2 regions of the Sphingobium sp. SJ10-10 genome follow, and region 2 is predicted to be linked to the other one. Evidence: riboswitches for the same ligand, from Rfam matches in the RefSeq annotation. Region 2 holds a riboswitch; the other holds the start of a gene.

Region 1 (7,651 bases), on a different replicon from region 2:
CGCCGGTCGACAGGCCGAAAGGCCAGACATAGTCCGCCGACACACTGGCCGCATTGGGCGCCCGGCGCAGCAGACGCAGGCCTTCGTCCGGGCTGCCCGGCGAGCGATTGCGCGCATCGACATAGCTGTAGGATGCCGTAACGGTCAGCGCGTCGACCGGCTTCAGCGCGAAGGATGCTTCCACCCCCTTGGCGCGGGTGCGATCGAGATTGTTATAGCCGCCAAATGCTCCAAAGGCGCCGTCAAAGTCGATCTGGTCACGCGTGTCGCGGCGGAAGGCCGTGATGGAGAAGATAGCACGATCCCCGGCCAGCTTCTGGTCGAAGCCGATATCATAGCTCTTGGACCGCTCCGGGCGCAGCCCGCTATTGCCGACAAAGGGATCGTAAAGCTGATAGAGTGAGGGCGCCTTGAAACCCTCGCCATAGCTTGCGCGGATGTTGGTGCGGCCGCCATTGGGCGTGTAGTTCGCGTTGGCGCCAAAGGTCGTCGCGCCGCCGAACTGGCTATGATCGTCGCGGCGCACGCCACCCGTCAGCGTCAGACCCTCCACCGGCTTCACGACGGCGACGGCATAGACGCTGTCGATGTCGATCTTCGCGCGGTCATGCGAACCGAAGCCGACGAAATCATAATCCGGCCGCTCATGCTCATAGCCGAACACCAGCTTCACCTGTTCGACCGGCTGATAAACGCCTTCATATTCGAAACGCAGATTCGTGCCGGAATAGCCATAAGGGCCGAAAATGGAGGTGTAGTCGCGATCGTTGCGGGACCATGTCACCGCCGCGCGATTGGTCAGCTTGCCATCGAACAGCCTGAGGTTCAGGCCAGCATAGCCGACATATTGATCAAGCGTGCTGGTGGCGGTCCGGTCTATCGGGGGGAAGGAAAAGAGGTCCGTGTCGAGATCGGCATGGATGTAATAGCCGCGCAGGTCCAGGCTCAAGGCATCGCTGAAGTCGAGCTTCAGCTTGGCGTTGGCGGCGATATTTTCATAACCGTCCTTTTCCGCGTCGCCAGCCTCGGCGGAGATGCCGTCCGTGCGGAAATAGGCGACGCCAAGGCCGCCCGATGCGATGCCGCTGGTGCCCGAAACATCCGCCTTGGCATTCAGCGTATCGCTATAGCCATAATCGACCGACGCGTTGGCCGCGAATCCTTCGGCGGGCGTGCCGGTCATGATATTGACGACGCCGCCGATCGCCTGGCTGCCGTAGACCACCGAGTTGGAACCGCGCAGCACCTCGATCCGGCGGATGTTGCCGACCAGCAGATTGCCGAAATCATAGGCATCGCCAATGCTGCTGGGATCGTTGACCTTCACCCCGTCGATCAGCACCAGCGTCTGGGTCGTTTCCGCGCCGCGCAGCGAAATGCCGGTGACGCCGCCGACCGCATCGGCCCGGTTGAAGCGGACGCCGGGCGTGGTGGCGAGCAGGTCGGTGACGCTCACGCTCTGGCGGGTGCGGATGGTGTCGGCATCGATGACGGTGACGGCCTGGCCGACTTCGTCGCGGGGCTGCTCGATGCCCAGCGCGGTGACGATGATCTCATCCTCCGCGAGCGCGGGCGTGGCGGCGAGCAGAGCCGCAAGAGAGATGGTGGCTTTCAACATTATATCTGTTTCCCTGAGCGCCGCTGCGACTTCATGGCTCAGGGCATCCGCTCGCGCGGTCGGAACTGGGGGAAGTCGACGCCAATGCCCTCCCCCCGCACCGATGCGGCCCTGCGCCGCTTCGTCGCTCAGACGGAAAACACCGTGCCATGGCCAACCCCTGGGCCAGGGCAAGAGCGACCATGCGCCGGCAGGTCTCCTGGCTCGCGGGTCAATGCAGCGATGCACGCCTTCCCGGACTTGTCGTCCAGTGGCCGGTCGTTCGACCGAAATGCATCGCGCTCACCGCTTACAGTTGCAGGGACAGCCGCGGAATAAGACGGTTTCCCGTCCGCACCGCATTCCCGTTTTCAGCCCTTTCGGGCACCGGCGCGATCTTCTTTGCGTACGGGGTTTGCCCCGCCCGCGCCCCGCGCCATAAGGGAAAGCATCGGCCATGCCAAGAGGCGGCCACGGAAGGAGATTGCATGCCGTTCGCCATTAGCGCCGCCGATGTCGAGGACGCCGCGGGGGTCATCGCGCCGGCGGCGATCCGCACGCCGCTGCTGGAGAATGCGGTGCTGAACGAGCGCTGCGGGCGGCGGGTGCTGGTGAAGTTCGAGGGCACGCAGCACAGCGGTTCGTTCAAATTCCGTGGCGCCTATAACCGGCTGGCGCGATTGGACGCGGCGGAGCGCAAGGCGGGTGTCGTGGCCTGGTCGTCGGGCAATCATGCGCAGGGGGTGGCCTTTGCCGCGCGGCTGCTGGGGATCGCGGCGACGATCGTGATGCCCGCCGACGCGCCCGCCATCAAGACGGCCAATACGCGGGCGCTGGGCGGGGAAATCGTCCCCTATGACCGTTTCACCGAAAACCGGGAGGAGATCGCGACGGCGCTGGTGGCCCAGCGCGGCGCAGTGTTGGTGCCGTCCTTCGACGACCCCTTCATCATGGCGGGGCAAGGGACGATCGGGCTGGAGATAATGGAGCAGGCGGCCGAATTGGGCGCGGAGGTCGGGCAGATCCTCGTCAATTGCGGCGGGGGCGGCATGGTGTCGGGGATCGCGACGGCGGTGAAAGCGCGGCAGCCCGGCGTGGCGATCTATGCGGTCGAGCCGGAAGGGTTCGACGATACGGCGCGGTCGCTCGCCAGCGGAGTCCGGGAAAGCGTCTCGCCCGATGCACGGTCGATCTGCGATGCCTTGCTGTCACCCACACCGGGGGCTTTGACCTTTCCGATAAATCGGGCGTTGCTGTCCGGTGGCCTGGTGGTGAACGACGATCAGGTGCGGGAAGCGATGCGCTTCGCCTTTTCAGCGTTGAAGCTGGTGGTCGAACCGGGCGGCGCGGTCGCCCTGGCGGCGATGCTGGCGGGGCTGGCTCCGGCCGCGAAGGGCGCGAGCGTGGTGGTGATTTCGGGGAGCAATGTCGACCCGGACGCCTATGCCCGGATCATCTCGGGAGGGGCATGATGCGGTTGCTGGGAGCGGTTCTGGCCGGAGGGCGATCCAGCCGGTTCGGGAGCGACAAGGCGCTGGCGATGCTGGATGGGCGAACCCTGCTGGACCATGCGGCGGCGGCGCTAGGGCGCCATGTCGAGGCGGTCGTGATTTGCGGACGACAAGTGGACGGAATGATCGGGCTGCCGGATCGACCGGCGGCGGATATGGGGCCTTTGGGCGGACTGAACGCAGCGCTGCATCATGCGCTGGCGGAAGGCTATGACGCGGTGCTGACGACGGGGTGCGATGTTCCCGCCTATCCGGACGGGCTGGCGGAAGCGTTGATCGGTGAAGGTGCGGCGATCCTCAAAGGCCAGCAATTGGCGGGGTTCTGGCCTGTTTCATTAGCGGCCGAACTGGACACGCATCTGGCCGAGGACAACAACCGATCAATCTATGGCTGGCTGGAACGGATCGGCGCCCGGATCGTCGAGCGGCCGGAGTTTATATTGCCCAATATCAATCGGCCCGAGGATTTGGAGAAGTTGGAAAAGAGTAATCAATAGAATCGACAAAGCAGCGTGTTCCTGCGAGGGCAGGAACCCAGATCAGGTGTTCGAACTGGGCTCCTGCCTCCGCAGGAGCACATCGCTTCAGTTCAAACCGTCAGCGTAGCACTCACCGACATGTCCGCCGAAGCGTAAGTGCCCGCCACCGCCTCACCGATCATCAGCAAGGTCGGATCTTCATCGCTGATCGTCGCCACCAGGAAGGCCAGCGCCGACAGCTTCCCCCGGATCAGCCGTTCATTGGGCAGCGAGACGTTGACCGCCACCATCACCGGCGTTTCGGGATCACGCCCGGCGGCAATCAGCGAGCGGCTGATCTCGCCCGCAGCGGCGCGCCCCATATAGATGCCGAGCGTGCCGCCCGGACGCGCCAGCATTTCCCAGTCCAGCTTCAGCGGCTCGCCCGCCTTGAGATGCGCCGTCACCAGCGTCAACCCCCGCGCCACGCCCCGCAGGGTGAGAGAGGTATGGCCGCTCGCCGCCGCCGCGCTGGCCGTGGTGATGCCGGGGCAGATGCGGAAGGAAATGCCATCCGCCGCCAGATGCTCCATCTCCTCCGCCGAGCGGCCGAAGACCGAGGGGTCGCCGCCCTTGAGGCGCACGACGCGCTTGCCCGCCTTCGCCGCCGCCAGCAGCAGGTCGTTGATGCTCTCCTGCGCTTTCGAATGGCGGCCGGAGCGCTTGCCGACACTCACCCGCTCCACGCCCTCGGGGATCAGGTCCAGCACGCCCGGCCCCACCAGCGCATCGTAAAAGACGATCTCCGCCGCCGCGATCAGCTTTTCGGCCTTGCGGGTCAGCAAGTCCGGGTCGCCGGGACCTGCGCCGACCAGCCAGACCTCACCGGGGGCGATCAGTTCATTCGGCTGCATGGAGCGTCTCCTGCGTGGTTTGAGCAAGGATATTGGCGAGCGCGGGACGGCAAGACCCGCAATTGGTCCCGGCGCCGATCGCCTTGCCGATGGCGGGCACATCGACCAGTTGCTGTTCACGGATCGCCGCCATGATCTGGTAAAGGCCGATGTCGAAACAGACGCAGACGGTCGGCCCCTTGTCGGGCTGGTTGCCCGGCCCGCGCGCGGCAAGGACGGAGGCTCCCACCCCCTCGACTTCAAGCTGGCTGATGAGCCAGTCGCGCGAGGGCAGCAGGCCGGTGCGGGTGACGAACAGCACGCCCGCAAGGCGGCCTTCGCTGATGATGGCGATGCGGCGAGTGCCACGCGTCTGGTCGATGGCTTCGACGCGGTCGCCCTTGGGCAGACAGGCCTCAAGCCGCACAGGGTCGCCATTGCCAGCGATCTCGTACAGCGCGCCGCCCGGCACGGTGATGCGGGTGGACCAGAGACAAGGCAATTTGACGGGTTGATCGCCATGCAGGATCAGGAAGCCCTTCCACTCGGTCGCGACCTTCTCGACGCTGGCCGGGGTGGATTTGAAGCCGGGCTGGCCCGAATGCGGATCGACCAGCGGACGGGGCAGCAGGCCCGTGCGGCCGCCGCTCGACATTTGATCGGTCCAGTGGATGGGCGTGAAGATCTCGCCCGGACGCTGGCCTTCGCTCAGGCTCACGCGGAAAAGACTGTTGCCCTGCGCGGTCTGGACGCGGGCGAGGTCGCGGTCGACGATGCCCAGCGCTTCGGCATCCTGCGGGTGGATTTCCACCAGCGGCTCCTCGCGATGGCGGGCGAGCTTGGGCGACAGGCCAGTGCGGCTCATCGTGTGCCACTGGTCGCGATAACGCCCGGTGTTGAGCGTCATCGGCCACTGCTTGAGCGGCTCCTGAATCTCCATCTGCTTCGTCAACACCAGCCGCGCCTTGCCGTCGGGCGTAGGAAAGCGGCCATCGGTGAAGGGCGTATCGCCCCAGCGGAACGGCTCCATGGCGTCATAGGCATCATTGCCGATAGTGGCCTGCGCCCGCAGGTTCAACACCCGCTGGCCGTCATTCTGATAGGCGGTCAGGCGGGCATGTTCGCGCCAGATATCGGCAGGCCGGTCATAGGCGAAGGCATTGCGCCAGCCCATGCGGCGGCCGACTTCCTTGACGATCCACCAGTCGGGCTTGGCTTCGCCAGGCAGCGCGAGGAAGGGCCGCTGGCGGCTGATGGTGCGGTCCGAATTGGTGACGGTGCCGTCCTTCTCGCCCCAGCCGGCGGCGGGCAAGCGAACATCGGCATGAACGCCGGTATCGGTGTCGGCCATGATGTCCGACACCACGACGAAGGGGCAGGCCTCCAGCGCCTCGCGCACGCGGCCAGCATCGGGCAGCGACACGGCGGGGTTGGTGGCCATCACCCACAGCGCCTTGACCCGGCCTTCGTTGATGGCGCGGAACAGATCGACGGCTTTGAGGCCCGGCTTGGTCGCCATGGCAGGCGCGGCCCAGAAGCGGCCCACCCGCTCCACATTTTCCGGCGCGAAGTCCATGTGCGAGGCCAGCGTCGAGGCCAAGCCGCCCACCTCGCGCCCGCCCATGGCATTGGGCTGGCCGGTGATCGAGAAAGGCGCCGCGCCAGGCTTGCCGATGCGGCCGGTGGCGAGGTGGACATTGATGATCGCGTTGACCTGGTCGGTGCCGCGGATCGACTGGTTGATGCCCTGGCTGAACATCGTGACCGTGCGCGGGGTCGCGGCAAACAGCTTGTAGAACTGCTCCAGCAGCGCGGGTGCGATGTCGCAGGTCTTGGCCGTACTCCAGAGGTCATGGCCGGTGCGGATATGCTCCCAGAAGCCTTCGGGGGCGTTGACATGATCGGCCACATAGCCGGGATCGGTGATCCCCTCGGCGTCGCACCATGCCAGCAGGCCATTCATCAACGCGACGTCGGTGCCCGGCTTCACCGGCAGATGCAGGTCGGCGCCTTCGCAGGTTTCGGTACGGCGCGGGTCGATGACGACCAGCTTGGTGCCACGCGCGGCGCGGGCGGCCTGGATGCGCTGATAGACGATGGGGTGGCACCAGGCGGTGTTGGAGCCGACCAGCACGATCAGGTCCGCTTCCTCCAGATCGTCATAGCTGGCGGGCACCACATCCTCGCCAAAGGCGCGGTTGTGACCGGCGACCGCGCTGGACATGCAGAGGCGGCTATTGGTGTCGATATTGGACGAGCCGATAAAGCCCTTCATCAGCTTGTTGGCGACATAATAGTCTTCGGTCATCAACTGGCCGGAGACGTAGAAAGCCACGCTGTCGGGACCGTAGCGCTCGACGGTTTCGCGAAAACGCTTGGCGACAAGGTCCAATGCCTTGTCCCAGCTCGCCCGCTTGTTGCCGATCATCGGGTGGAGCAGGCGGCCGGTCAGGCCCACCGTCTCGCCCAGATGCGTGCCCTTGGAGCAGAGGCGCCCGCCATTGGCCGGGTGCGCCTCATCGCCCAGAATCGTGACCGACCGCGGGCCGGTCGGCGTGGCCGAGATGCCGCAGCCGACGCCGCAATAGGCGCAGGTGGTGCGGATGGCCTGAGTCATGCCCTTACCTCATCTTCCTTGAGAGAGAATTGGGTGGAGGTGCGTGCCGCAAGGGATGGACAGCACGTCCCCTCCACCCTGGCCCCTGCCGGCAAGAGCAGGGACCGGAAGCTCATGCCGCCGCCTTGAGCTTGGCCGGGCGGGCGATCAGGATGCGACCGCCTTCCTGTTTGACCTCGATGGTCGGCGTGCAGCCCTCGTCATTGCCCTGCGCCTCGCCCGTCTTCAAGGCGATGTTCCAATTATGGAGCGGGCAGGCGACGCTGTGGCCGTGCACGATGCCCTGGCTCAGCGGGCCTTGCTTGTGCGGGCATTCGTTGACCAGCGCGAAGACTTGGTCGTCGCCGGTGCGGAAGACGGCGATTTCCTTCTCTCCGGCAATCTGCACCGTGCGGGCGCCGCGCTGGGGAATGTCGGCCAGCGTTCCGATGTCGATCCAATCGGTCATGTCGTTCACTCCGCAGCGATGGCGATGGGTTCGAGAGGCTGGTGCAGTTCGCTGTCCGCACCGGCAGCGCGCTGCGCCCAGGGATCATCCTGGCTGAAGCTCTGCGAATAGAGGAAGCGGCTGCGGA
Region 2 (7,651 bases):
ATGGCTGGGTCATGCGGCAGAGCGGGGAGTGTAGAGGATGGGCTGGCCGGGCCGCTCGATCAGGCGGGTGCGGCTGGACCCGACGATGACGATGGTGCGCATGTCGGCCATGTCCGGAGTGGCCCCGCTCAAGGGGACGATATGCAGGCTCTCTTCCGGTGTCGAGACGGCGCGGGCGAACAGGATGAGGCGATCCTCGCAGCATTCCTCGCGCAAGACATCCAATGCGCGTCCGAAGCCTTCAGGGCGAGACCTGGAGCGCGGATTGTAGAAGGCCATGGCGAAATCGGCCTGTACAGCGAGGCGCAGGCGGCGCTCGATCAGCGGCCAGGGCTTGAGATTGTCGGACAGGTTGATGGCGCAGAAATCATGGCCGAGCGGCGCACCCGCCTTCGCGGCGGCGGCGAGCATGGCGGTGATGCCGGGGAGGACGCGGATGTCGAGCATGCGCCATTCCTTCGGACCCGCTTCGAGCGCCTCGAACAGGGCGGAGGCCATGGCGAAGACGCCGGGATCGCCGGAGGACACGACCGCCACCCGCTTCCCTTGCGCGGCGAGGGTCAATGCGTGGGTGGCGCGATCCAGTTCGACGCGGTTGTCCGTGGCATGGAGCGTCAGGCCGGGACGTTCCGCAATGCGGGCGACATAGGGGATATAGCCGATGACGTCGCTCGCCTCCGCCAGCGCATCCGATACCTCCGGCGTGATGAGCGCGTCCGCTCCTGGGCCGAGGCCTGCTATGGCGATCCAGCCCGTCATGGACGGCGGCCCTGCCCGTGGATCAGCAGGATCGAGAAATAGGCGGTGACATCGATTGCCTCCGCCAAAGGCGTGATCCGCTGATCGGCCATGGTCGCATATTCCACCAGCCAGGCGCAGTCCTGCTTGCCGGCCGCTTCGACAGCGCGGCGGAGCTTGGGGAGGTTGCGGCCGATCTTCATGACGACCAGCGCGTTTGTGTCACGGATACGGCGGGCCAGTTCCTCTTCAGGCAAGGTAGCCATCAGCACCGTCGTCACATCGTCGCCCCAACTGATCGGCGTGCCACTGGCGGTCCAGGCGCCGGACATGCCGGTGATGCCGGGGACGATCTTTACGGGCGCCGAGAGACGGCTGTGCAGGTGCATGAAGCTGCCGTAGAAAAAGGGATCGCCTTCGCAGAGGACCACCACATCCTCGCCAGTGGCGGAAAGCCGGTCCAGATGGGCGGTGCAATCGGCGTAGAAGCCGGACAGGACTTCATTATAGCGCGGGTCGGACAGCGGGATTTCCGTCGTCACCGGATATTCCATCGGATATTCGATGGCGTCAGGACGCAACATGCCCTCCACGATCCGGCGGGCATGGCCGGATTTTCCCCTTTTGCGGAAATAGGAGACATGGCTGGCTTCGCGGATCAGGCGGTCGGCGCGGACGCTCATCAGGTCCTGCGCGCCGGGGCCCAGGCCTACGCCATGGATGATGCCGTTGGTCATTCTGCCGGACTCGCTATCGCATTGATCGCCGCGACCGTGATGGCGCTGCCGCCCAGACGGCCCTCCACGATGCAGCAGGGGACGGGCTGACTCTGCCAGAGCGCTTCCTTGGACTCCGCCGCGCCGACGAAGCCGACCGGGCAACCGATGATCGCGGCGGGGCGGGGACAGGCGGGGTCTTCCAGCATATTGAGCAGATGGAAAAGCGCTGTGGGGGCATTGCCGATCGCGACCAGCGCCCCCTCCAGATGCGGGCGCCAGAGTTCGAGCGCGGCCGCCGAGCGGGTGTTCGACATTTGCGCCGCCAGCGTTGGAACTTGTGGATCGTTCAGCGTGCAAAGGATCGGGTTTTGGGCAGGCAAGCGTCTTGTGGTGACGCCTTCGGACACCATGCGCGCATCGCATAGGATCGCCGCCCCTGCCTCCAGCGCAGCGATGGCGGTCCGGGCGAAAGTAGGGGAAAAGCGGATGTGGGAAGCCAGGCCGACCAGCCCCGCCGCGTGGATCATGCGGACCGCGATGCGTTCTTCCTCCGTCGAGAAGCGAGCGAGATCGGCCTCGGCACGGATGGTGCGGAAGGATTGCCGGTAGATGGCGGCGCCATCGGTTTCGTAGATATGGGGCATTAGTGGCTTCCGAAGAGGGCGAGAATCTGGTCGGGGGCAAGGCTGGCCTGGTCGGGCGGCGATCCGGCGCGGGCCTTGCGGGAAAGGTCGAAGCGGCCCCGATTGCCGGTGAGGACGATGTCGGCAGGCCTTGGACGCGCGCAGCCCTTGGCGCAGCCGGAAACATGCAGCGAGCCGTCGACAAGGGGTGCAAGCCGGGTGGCGAGGCCGCGGGTCGCTACGCTGGCCTGCGGGCAGGCCGGTGCGCCGGGACATGCGTCGATGCGGAGCAACGGGTCGGTGAAGGCGTGATCGGGGCTGGTCGTGCCGCCTTCGAGAATCAGGCCGCGCCATGGGGTAAGGCGCAGCGCGACAACGCCTTGCTGTCCGGCCAGAGCGGTGAGGCTGTCAGCGTCGAGCCGACCGAAGGGGATGCCGTGAAAGGGACCGGGAGCCTGGGTGAGAAGCTGCGGAATCGGGCGTGCCGCAGCGGGAGCGACCTTGGGATGTACTAGCAGCGGTGCTTTGTGCCGCGCCATACGGCCGGAGGTGGCTCCGTCCGTTGCCAGGAACCAGCGGGTGAGCGCGATCAGATCCTGAACGGCCGTTTCCGCAGAGGTGGGCGTGCCGAAGGCGTGTCCTTCGGCGCGGAGCAGCAGGGCGCCAGGGGAACTGCGTTCGAAGCGGAAATCGGCGGGGACGCGGGTGAGGCAGGGAGCAGGGCCGGTGTCGATGGCAATGCCGATCTTGGGAGGAAGATCGGGCAGGTCGTCGAGACGGGCAAGCAGATTTTGGGCGATGTTTTGCGTGTCGTCTCCGGCGGACCAATCGGGAGCGAGCAGGAAATTGCGGCGCGCTTCGCGGGTCGGATCAGGATCGGTGAGGCCGAGCGCGACAAGCTGCCCGAGCAGCGCGGGATGGCTTTGCTCCGTCACGCCCCGGACCTGAAGCGCGGCGCGGTTGGTGAGGTCGATCTGGCCGTTGCCGTGGCGGCGGGCGGCATCGCTGAGGCCGATAGCCTGGGCCACCGTCATGCGGCCGAGCGGAGGGCGGACGCGCACCAGCAGGCCGTCGCCCGCCATCATCGGGCGCCAGGCCGTGGGACACCAGCCGCGAATGGCGGCGGATGATGCGCTCTGCGCGTCTGGCACCGGATTTCACCTCCCACGTCGCAACGACGACTGGAGGATGCTTCCCCAGCCGCTTATCCGTCGCTCGTGCGGAGAACCGAGCCGCGACCATCCCCTGGGTCATGGCTAGAGCGACCTTTGCGTTCGGCAGGTCTCCTGGCTTGCGGGTCATAGCCTTGGCAGGGGGCCTTCCCGGATTGCTCCAGTGGCTGGCCGTCCCCGGTTGATGGGGGTTGGCCGATCCTTGCCTTGCTCGCCGCTCACAGTTGCAGGGACAGCCACGGATTAGGGAGTTTCCTCCCGCACCGCGTTCCCATTTAAGCCCCTTGCGGGGCACCGACGCGATCGATGGAGCGAACGGATGCCCGCTCCGGAGGCGGTTCATACGCGCAGAGTGGGGGAAAGGGAAGTGGGGAGAATTTGCTCCCCTGCGCAGGCAGTAGGGGAGTCAGCGAGTCACGATCGCGGAATGCCAATCGGTGCGATGCTCCCAGCCGCGCCGTTCCAGTTCCGGCGTCGCTTCCTCGCTCACCGGATAGCCGAGGCACAGCAGGCCGAGGCAGCGCCAATTTTCCGGAACCTCCAGCATCGCATCGACCGTGGGACGATCCAGAATCGATATCCATCCCATGCCGATGCCGCGCGTGCGGGCGGCCAGCCAGATAGTGTGAATCGCCATCACGCAGCTATAGCGGCGTGCTTCCGGCATGGTGATAGCGCCCAGCTTATGGCCGGTTTCAGTGCCTTCGTCGCAATAGACGGCGAACAGCACCGGCGCCTCCCGCAGGCCGTGCAGTTTCAGGCTACGGTACAGCCTGTCTTCATCGCCTTCATAAATCTTGCCCGCCTTGATGATCTGGGCATCGATATGGACGGCGAGATCTTCGCGCAAGGCGGGCGTGGCGATCCGGACGAAGCGCCAGGGTTGCGACAGCCCCACCGAGGGCGCGCTGTGGGCGAGGGCGAGGAGGCGTTCGACCTCATGTTCATCCAGCGGATCGGTCAGGAAATGGCGCACATCGCGACGCAGGTGCACCAATTCCTCGAAAGCGGCGATGTCGAAGGCAGTATGTGTCAGAATTCGATTCCTGGCTGAGCCTTCACGCCGCTGCGGAAGGGATGTTTGACAAGGGTCATTTCGGTGACGAGATCGGCCGCCTCGATCAGCGCTTCGGGCGCGTTGCGGCCGGTGATGAGGACGTGCTTCATTTCGCTTCTGGCGGTCACGGCTTCCAGCACCTCTTCGACCGGCAGATAGTCGTAGCGCAGGACGATATTGAGCTCATCGGCAAGGACCATATCATAGGCCGGGTCGGCAATCATGCGTCTGACTTCATCCCATGCTTCACGGGCAAGGGCAATGTCCCGCGTACGGTCCTGCGTGTTCCAGGTGAAGCCTTCGCCCATGGACTTGAACTCGACATGGTCGGGAAACGCATCGAACACCGTTTTTTCTCCGGTGGTCATGGCGCCCTTCACGAACTGGACGACGCCCACTTTCCTGCCATGGCCGATGGCGCGGACGACCATGCCCAGAGCTGCCGTCGTCTTGCCCTTGCCCTTGCCGGTATGGACGATGAGAAGACCCTTTTCCTGGGTCTTGGTCGCCATGATCTTGTCATGGGCGGCCTGTTTCTTCTTCATCTTTTCGGCATGTTGTTCGGGGGTGCGTTCGATCATTTCTAGGCGTCCTTGAGTTGGGTTAGGAGCATGGCGGCGCTGTTCGACCTGGGTTTCCAAAGCGCGCGATCGAGCGCTTCGGACAAGCGGGCGGCGGTTTCGCGCAGGGCTGCCGGATTGGCCTCCGCCATGAAGGCGCGAACCGTCTCGTCCTCAATGAAGGCGGCGTGGACGGCGTCGAAATGATGATCCTTCACCGCATGGGTGGTGGCGGCGAAGGCGAAGAGATAATCGACCGAGGCGGCGATCTCGAACGCGCCCTTGTAACCATGGCGCATCATGCCCGCGATCCATTTGGGGTTGGTGACCCGCGCTCTCACGATGCGGCCGATCTCATCCTCCAGCGTGCGGATGACGGGGCGTTCCGGGCGGCTGTGATCGTTATGATAGCTGAGCGGTTTCTTGCCGGAGAGATGTTCGACGGCGGCGGCTATCCCGCCCTCGAACTGGTAATAATCGTCGCTGTCGAGCAGATCATGTTCGCGATTGTCCTGGTTCTGGATCAGGGCGTCGGCTTGGGTCAGGCGCTCGGCAAAAAGGTTGCGCTCGGCTTCGCCTTCCACGCCGCCGCCATAGGCATAGCTGCCCCAGTCGAGATAGACGTTCGCAAGGTCGGCGCGGTCGTGCCAGATCTTCTCGTCGATCATCGCCTGTAGACCCGCGCCATAGGCTCCGGGCTTCGAGCCGAAGACGCGGCTTCCGGCCCGGCGCCGGGCGGTTTTTTCCGGCGTGCCTTGGGCGATCAGGGCGGCGGTTTCGATACGATGGCGGGCAGCGGCGGGATTGTCCTCCTCCGGTTCGTCCAGCGCCATGACGGCGCGGGCGGCGCTGTCCAGCAGGTCGATCTGCTCAGGGAAGGCATCGCGGAAAAAGCCGGAGACGCGGAAGGTGACGTCCACTCTTGGCCGATTCAGTTCCGCGATCTTCATCACCTCGAACCCGATGACCCGGCCGGAAGCCCAGTCCCAGCGAGGGCGCGCCCCCATCAGGGCGAGAGCCTGCGCGATGTCATCGCCGCCGGTGCGCATATTGGCCGTGCCCCAGGCGGAAAGCGCGATGGCGCGGGGATAGTCGCCCTCTCGCTGGAGATAGTCCTGCACGATGAGATCGGCGGAGCGCTGGCCGAGATTCCAGGCGGCGATCGTGGGCACGGCGCGGGTGTCGATCGAGTAGAAATTGCGGCCCGTGGGGAGGACGTCCGGGCGGCCTCTCGTCGGCGCGCCGGAAGGACCGGGAAGGACGAAATTGCCGTTGAGCGCCGATAGAAGCGCAGTCCTTTCGGCTTCGCCGCAAGCGCTGACGCGGGGGGCGAGGTCGGTTTCGATAGCGTTCAGGACAGCGGCGCTTAGCGGGCCGGGGGCAGGCTCCTCGCTATCAAGGAGATGGATGGCGTAGAGTTCTAGACGCTCCACTGTGTCGCCGGTGGTGCGCCATGGGGCTTGGGTCAAGCCTTGGAGCGGTTCCGGGCGGAGGCCCGTCCAGGGGCTGCCCATGACGCAATCGAGCGGGTCGAAATTCAGCGCCAGGTCATCGGCAAGCGCGCGCAGGAGGGATTGCTGGCCTTCATGATCCATGCCTCTGGGACAGCGGGCAAGGGCTATGAGCAGATCACGGCGGAGATGGCCTTCAGGGCTTTGGGTAAAGATATGCAGGCCGTCACGGATCTGCATTTCCTTGAGGTCGCACAGATAGTTGTCGATCGCAGCTAAAGCATCTTCTCCGCTGCCTTGAGCGTCTGCATCCTTATCCAACCCCTGCGAAGCGGCGAGCGCGAGTATGTCCTTGCGCAGCGTTTCCAAACGGCGCGGGTCCATGCCGGCGGCGAGATAATATTCGTCGACCAGCGCCTCCAGTTCCTTGAGCGGACCATAGGTTTCGGCCCGGGTAAGGGGTGGCGTCAGATGGTCGATGATGCAGGCGCCGATGCGGCGCTTGGCCTGCGTGCCTTCGCCGGGATCGTTGACGATGAAGGGGTAGATTTGCGGGATCGGCCCGGCGCAGATTTCGGGGAAGCAGTTTTCCGATAGCGCGATGGCCTTTCCGGGGAGCCATTCGAGATTGCCGTGCTTGCCGACATGAACGACGGCATGGGCGCTAAATTCCTGCGTCAGCCAGATGTGGAAGGCGAGATAGGCGTGCGGCGGCGGCAGGGCCGGGTCGTGATAGCTGGCCTTGGGATCGATATGATAGCCGCGCGATGGCTGGACCGCGACGGCGATGTTGCCGAAGCGGTGGACCGGGAGCCGGAAGGCGCCCTCCTGGAAGAAGGGGTCGGCTTCGGGCATGCCCCAACGGGTGTGAATCGCTTCGCGAGCGGCTTCGGGCAGGACGGCGAAGGCGGCTTGATATGCATCGAGGAGGAGCGAGACTTTGGCGGGACGATCGGGGGAGGCGTTGGTGATGCCGCCCGTCATGAGGCGCATCAGGGTTGCCCCGTCGGCGGGAGCGTCATGGGTGGTGTAGCCGGATTCCCCCAGCGCTTTCAGGATAGCGGTGGCACTGGCCGGCGTGTCGAGACCGACGCCATTGCCGATGCGGCCATCCTTGTTGGGATAGTTGGCGAGTACCAGCGCAACGCGACGCTCCGCAATGGTGGTCTGACGGAGTTTTGCCCAATTTGCAGTGAGTTGGGAAACAAATCTAACACGATTTTCCAATATGCGGGGCACGATGATGCTGCATTCCGTGCGCTCGTCGAAGCGGGCAGCGGCCTTGAACGCGACGGCGCGGGTGAAGAGGCGGCCATCCACTTCGGGAAGCG

The links. Region 2 has a riboswitch for cobalamin ahead of VVT58_RS16740 (cobalamin biosynthesis protein CobG). Riboswitches for the same ligand answer to the same signal wherever they lie in the genome.
Region 1: it holds a riboswitch for cobalamin, as region 2 does, so the genes downstream of both, VVT58_RS09585 (TonB-dependent receptor domain-containing protein) here and VVT58_RS16740 (cobalamin biosynthesis protein CobG) in region 2, are expected to answer to the same signal.

The regions. Positions count from the first base shown of each region.
Region 1 covers NZ_CP158132.1:1,974,612-1,982,262, forward strand. Annotated here, with positions in the region: gene VVT58_RS09585 (TonB-dependent receptor domain-containing protein) at 1-1,618, opposite strand, end outside; cobalamin riboswitch at 1,790-2,004, opposite strand; gene VVT58_RS09590 (threonine/serine dehydratase) at 2,086-3,069, shown strand; gene VVT58_RS09595 (molybdenum cofactor guanylyltransferase) at 3,069-3,605, shown strand; gene cobA (uroporphyrinogen-III C-methyltransferase) at 3,698-4,480, opposite strand; gene VVT58_RS09605 (molybdopterin-dependent oxidoreductase) at 4,467-7,076, opposite strand; gene nirD (nitrite reductase small subunit NirD) at 7,189-7,524, opposite strand; gene nirB (nitrite reductase large subunit NirB) at 7,530-7,651, opposite strand, start outside.
Region 2 covers NZ_CP158133.1:222,610-230,260, reverse strand. Annotated here, with positions in the region: gene VVT58_RS16760 (cobalt-precorrin-6A reductase) at 1-34, shown strand, start outside; gene cobJ (precorrin-3B C(17)-methyltransferase) at 10-759, opposite strand; gene cobI (precorrin-2 C(20)-methyltransferase) at 756-1,475, opposite strand; gene VVT58_RS16745 (precorrin-8X methylmutase) at 1,472-2,101, opposite strand; gene VVT58_RS16740 (cobalamin biosynthesis protein CobG) at 2,101-3,165, opposite strand; cobalamin riboswitch at 3,339-3,566, opposite strand; gene bluB (5,6-dimethylbenzimidazole synthase) at 3,659-4,267, opposite strand; gene cobO (cob(I)yrinic acid a,c-diamide adenosyltransferase) at 4,285-4,890, opposite strand; gene cobN (cobaltochelatase subunit CobN) at 4,893-7,651, opposite strand, start outside.